One region of the Ensifer sp. Root31 genome, then DNA from elsewhere that is predicted to be linked to it. Evidence: riboswitches for the same ligand, from Rfam matches in the RefSeq annotation. Region 1 holds a riboswitch; the other holds the start of a gene.

Region 1 (2,815 bases):
TGGATTTTCATGGGCAATGGCCAGCGCGTCTCTTGGTGGTACCGCACGGCCAGCGCGGCCGCAGATGATTCATGGGTGATGACAAGATTAGCCGGATGGAACCGGGCTGGCTACTGGCTTCGGCGTCCGACGGTTCGGGCCGTCGCACGCAGGAGTGCCGGCTCAAAGCGCGATGGGCTGACATTGAAGAAAAAAGTGGAGCGGGTGATCGGGATCGAACCGACGACATCAAGCTTGGGAAGCTGGCGTTCTACCACTGAACTACACCCGCAGCGCTTCGGAAACTTCCTCAACCGCATGCATCTGTCAAGGACCGTTGCGCCGCGTTGCCGCGCAACGGCACTTTTTCTGTTACTCCGCGTGGAAATGCTTGGAGAGCTTGAGACCCTGAGCCTGATAGTTGGAGCCAAGACCGAGGCCGTAAAGTCCCTCCGGGCGTTCCAGCATATGTTCATAGACCAGCCGGCCGACGATCTGGCCATGCTCGAGGATGAAGGGAACCTCGTGGCTGCGGACTTCGAGCACCGCTCGGCTGCCGCTGCCGCCGGCAGAGGCATGGCCGAAGCCCGGATCGAAGAAGCCGGCATAATGCACGCGGAATTCACCGACCAATGGATCGAACGGCGTCATCTCGGCAGCGTAGAGCGGCGGAACATGCACAGCTTCGCGCGAAACGAGGATGTAGAATTCGTCGGGATCGAGGATCAGCTCGTCGCGGCCACGGCTATAGAGCGGCTCCCAGAAGTCGAACACGGCATGCTGCGCCTTCTTGTCGACATCGACGACCGCGGTGTGATGCTTGCCGCGGTAGCCGATCAGTCCGTCCGGGCCCGTACCCTTGAGATCGATCGAGAGCGCGATCCCGCCGCCGCTGACATTGGGCTTGTCGCTCGCAACCAGCATATCGCTTTCATGCAGCGCCAGCAGTTCCTGCTCGGAGAGCAGCGACTGGCCGGTGCGGAAGCGGATCTGCGACAGGCGCGAACCGCGCCGCACGACGATCGGGAAGGTGCGCGGGCTGATTTCGAGGTAAAGCGGTCCGCGATATCCAGCCGGGATCTTGTCGAACTCCTGGGCGCGATCGGTGATGACGCGGGTGAAGATGTCGAGGCGACCGGTCGAGCTCTTCGGATTTGCCGAAGCCGACATGGTCTCCGGCAGATCGAGGCTTTCCATCAGCGGCACGATATAAACGCAGCCGGTTTCCAGCACGGCGCCGTCGGAGAGATCGACGACATGCAGTTTCAGCCGGTCGAGCTTGTCGGCAACGAGATGCGCCGGCCCCGGCATGAAGCTCGCGCGCACGCGAAATGCCTTGGCGCCGAGGCGCAGGTCGAGGCTTGCCGGCTGGATCTGATCGGTATCCAGCGCCTTTTCGCTTTTCAAGCGTCCGGTCGCAAACAGCGCGGCGATCGCGCGGTCGGCCAAAATCCCAGTCTCGCGGCCCATTTCGATCCTCTTTTCAGTTGCGAGACAAAACCAAACTCCAGGAATTGACGCAAGCGCACCCAAGCAGTATTGGAGCTTTATCCCGTGGTGATTTGGCCGGTCGGCTTGCAGCCACGTTAAACAAGTAGCTAAAAAGGCCGGGTTTCAAACCGGCCCTTCACGCGGCCGGTTTTTTTGTTTTTGAAGGTGATCGTCACATGAGCAAAAACTGGCGCCCGGCAACCCAACTCGTCCACGGCGGAACGACCCGCTCCCAGCACGGCGAGACGTCCGAGGCGATCTTCCTCACCCAGGGCTTCGTCTACGAGACATCCGAGGCGGCGGAAGCACGCTTCAAGGGCGAGACCGAAGGCTTCATCTATGCCCGTTACGGCAGCCCTACCAACGACATGTTTGAAAAGCGCATGTGCATGCTGGAAGGCGCCGAAGACGCGCGCGCCACGGCATCAGGCATGGCTGCCGTCACTGCCGCCATTTTATGCCAGCTGAAGGCCGGCGACCACATCGTTGCCGCCCGCGCCCTCTTCGGCTCCTGCCGCTGGGTGGTCGAGACGCTGGCCCCGAAATACGGCATCGAATGCACGCTGGTCGACGGACGCGATCTCGCGAACTGGGAAAAGGCGATCCAGAAGAACACCAAGGTCTTCTTCCTGGAAAGCCCGACCAACCCGACGCTGGAAGTGATCGACATTTCAGGCGTTTCTCGGCTCGCCAACCAGATCGGCGCCAAGGTCGTGGTCGACAACGTCTTCGCCACGCCGCTGTTTCAGAAGCCGCTGGAACTCGGCGCGCATATCGTCGTCTATTCCGCCACCAAGCATATCGACGGCCAGGGCCGGTGCCTCGGTGGCGTGGTTCTGTCCGACAAGGACTGGATCAACGAGCATCTGCATGACTACTTCCGCCACACCGGCCCGGCGATGTCGCCGTTCAACGCCTGGACGTTGCTGAAGGGCATCGAGACGCTGCCGCTGCGCGTCAAGCAGCAGACCGAAAACGCCCGTCGCGTCGCCGACTTCCTCGCCGAGCGGCCGCAGATCGCCAAGGTGATCTACCCCGGCCGCGCGGACCATCCGCAGGCCGACATCATCGCCAAGCAGATGACCGGCGGTTCGACCCTTGTCGCCTTCGAACTCAAGGGCGGCAAGGATGCGGCCTTCGCACTGCAGAACGCACTGCAGATCGCCCGCATCTCCAACAATCTTGGCGATTCCAAAAGCCTGATCACCCATCCGGCGACGACGACGCACAAGAACCTGACGGACGAAGCTCGCGACGAGCTCGGCATTTCCGCCGGCACCGTTCGTTTCTCCGCCGGTATCGAGGACAGCGACGACATCGTCGAGGACTTCGCCCGCGCGCTGAA
Region 2 (2,815 bases), on a different contig from region 1:
TTGATGTTGCGCGTGCCGAGTTCGACCGTGTCGTCGTAATCCCTGAATTCGCGCCGGTCCCACACCTTGACCGCGCGCCGGTGCCGCGAGCCGTCCTGGCCGATGCGCACACCTTCGGGATTGTAGCCATAGGCGCCGAAGGGTGAGGTGCCGGCGGTGCCGATCCATTTGGCGCCGCCCTGGTGGCGCCCTTCCTGTTCGCTGAGCCGCTGGCGCAAGGTCTCCATCAGGGTCTCGAAGCCGCCAAGGCTTTCGACCAGGCGCTTCTCTTCCTCGGTCAGATATTTTTCGGCAAGCTTGCGCAACCACTCTTCGGGGATTTCACCCTGCGCGAACTCGTCTGGCGGATTGATGGCCTCAAGGCCGGAAAAACAATGCCGGAATACGCCGTCGAAGCGGTCGATATGGCGCTCATCCTTCACCAATGCCGTGCGTGCGAGAAAATAGAACGCCTCGATATCGAAGGTGGCAATGCCCGCCTCCATGCCCTCGATCAAGGACAGGAATTCCCGGAGCGTCACCGGGATCTTCGCGGCCTTCAATTCGAGGAAGAAGGGGATGAACATCCGCGGCTCCGGCCCTAGCTTTCGTTCCTGCCGATCAGGTCCATTTCGTAGGGCGTCGTCTGGTACATCTCGTTGATCCAGTTGCCGAAGAAAAGATGCGCATGGCTGCGCCAGCGGTTCTGCGGCGGCAGGGTTGAATCATTGTGCGGGAAGTAGTCATGCGGCATCTTGATCGGTACGCCCGCATCCACATCCCGGAAATATTCGTCCGATAGCGAAGTGGAATCATACTCTACGTGATTGAACATGTAGAGGCGCTTGCCCTTCTTCTCGTGCACGAGGCACACACCCATCTCCTTCGATTCCATCAGGATCTCAAGGTCGGGCACCGCATCGATGTCGGCGCGGCGCACTTCGGTCCAGCGCGACACCGGCACGGCGAAATCGTCGGAAAAGCCGTTGAGATAGACGGAGGAGGGCTGCAGGTTCTGGTGGCGGTAGACGCCGAAAGCCTTCTCCTTCAGCGGATATTTCGGCACGCCATGGAAATGATAGATCGCCGCCATCGCGCCCCAGCAGACGTTCAGCGTCGAATGCACGTTGGTCGTCGTCCAGTCGAGGATGCGCTTGAGTTCGTCCCAATAGGTGACGTCCTCGTATTCCAGCGTTTCGACCGGGGCGCCGGTGATGATGAAGCCGTCGAACTTGCGGGCCTTCACCTCCTCCCAGGTCTCGTAGAAGGCAAGCAGGTGTTCCTCGGAGGTGTTCTTCGCGCGGTGCGCGCCGATGCGGATCAGCGACAGCTCGACCTGCAGCGGCGAGGCGCCGATGAGGCGCGCCATCTGGATCTCGGTCTTGACCTTGTTCGGCATGAGGTTCAGCAGCCCGATCTGGAGCGGGCGGATATCCTGACGGATCGCCACGGTCTCGGTCATCACCCGCACGCCCTCGGTCGCGAGGGTCTCGAATGCGGGCAGCGTATCGGGTATCTTGATGGGCATGGGGCTTCCACTCGATCAATACAAAAAAACCGGCGGCGATTGATCGCGACCGGTCCTCGGAAAATCCACGTTTCCTCGGCCCTTTAGCGATTTGTTTAACGTGGCTGCAAGCCGGCCGGCCAAATCACCACGGATTGTTTGATAGCGCGGCAAGGCCGCGGGGGTCAATGAAAAACGATTCGTGTGGGTTGGCCCCTCATCCGGCTGCCGCCACCTTCTCCCCGCAGGCGGGGAGAAGGGACATTGCCGCGGCCGTTCGGCTCCCTTTCAGGCTTACAGCAGGTGATGAGGTTGCGGTCGCCGCGTTCCCCCGCCCCGCTTGCGGGGAGAGGGTTAGGGTGAGGGGCAATCTGTTGCTAGGTGCAGCAAGTCCAGACCGTTCTGCATGCCATATCCCAGCCGCTTGCCGGCCTCGCTCTGACTGAGCCAGAAGAAGCGAAAGCGGATCGGCGGGCCACCGCTCTCCGGCGTCATTTCGCGGTGCAGCCAGGGTTCCTTTTGTTCGCCGGCTAACGGCCCATGGAAATAGTGCCGGCGATGGCAGATTTTCCGGCCGTTCTGCGTGAAGTGATAGTCCTGCGTTTTAAATGGCAATAATGCCGGCGGCGGCGTCAGCCCGGTCTCCTCGACAAATTCGCGGAAGGCCGCCGCTTCAGGGCTTTCTCCCGGTTCTATCGTGCCGCCCGGGACCTGCAGATCTACATCGGGAAAGTCCGGCTCGTCGAAGACGAGCAGATGCCCTCGCCAGGTGGCGTAGATCAGGACCTTGTTGGCCGGTCTCATCCGTCGCGGCGTGCCATGAAGGCCAGGCGCTCGAAAAGGTGGACGTCCTGCTCATTCTTGAGAAGCGCGCCGTGCAGCTTCGGCAGCATGGTCTTTGGATCGGCGCGCAGGTCGGCCGGGTCGATCTCGTCGGCGACGAGCAGGCGGATCCAGTCGAGCGCTTCGGAGGTCGAGGGCTTCTTCTTCAGCCCCGGCACCTGGCGGATATCGTAGAAGGCGGCAAGGGCTGCCGAAAGCAGCGTCTTGCGGATGCCGGGATAGTGCACCTCGACGATGCGGGCGAGCGTGTCTGCGTCGGGAAAGCGGATATAGTGGAAGAAGCAGCGGCGCAGAAAAGCGTCCGGCAGTTCCTTCTCGTTGTTGGAGGTGATGACGACGATCGGCCGCTGGCGGGCGTGGATCGTCTCGTTGGTCTCGTAGACGTGGAACTCCATCCGGTCGAGTTCCTGCAGCAGGTCGTTCGGAAACTCGATGTCGGCCTTGTCGATTTCGTCGATCAAGAGCACCACACGCTTCCCGGCCTCG

The links. A riboswitch is a leader RNA that binds a small molecule or an ion and turns the genes downstream of it on or off. The one in region 1 is predicted to bind S-adenosylmethionine.
Region 2: another riboswitch for S-adenosylmethionine. It lies ahead of metA (homoserine O-succinyltransferase); the one in region 1 lies ahead of ASD00_RS00625 (O-succinylhomoserine sulfhydrylase).

What each region holds. Positions count from the first base shown of each region.
Region 1 covers NZ_LMCO01000001.1:128,281-131,095, forward strand. The annotation lists gene ASD00_RS00610 (transporter substrate-binding domain-containing protein) at 1-11, opposite strand, end outside; tRNA gene ASD00_RS00615 (tRNA-Gly) at 197-271, opposite strand; gene ASD00_RS00620 (2'-deoxycytidine 5'-triphosphate deaminase) at 352-1,449, opposite strand; SAM riboswitch at 1,524-1,602, shown strand; gene ASD00_RS00625 (O-succinylhomoserine sulfhydrylase) at 1,647-2,815, shown strand, end outside.
Region 2 covers NZ_LMCO01000045.1:186,007-188,821, reverse strand. The annotation lists gene ASD00_RS30005 (VWA domain-containing protein) at 1-566, opposite strand, end outside; gene metA (homoserine O-succinyltransferase) at 581-1,507, opposite strand; SAM riboswitch at 1,571-1,648, opposite strand; gene ASD00_RS29995 (NUDIX domain-containing protein) at 1,841-2,290, opposite strand; gene ASD00_RS29990 (MoxR family ATPase) at 2,287-2,815, opposite strand, start outside.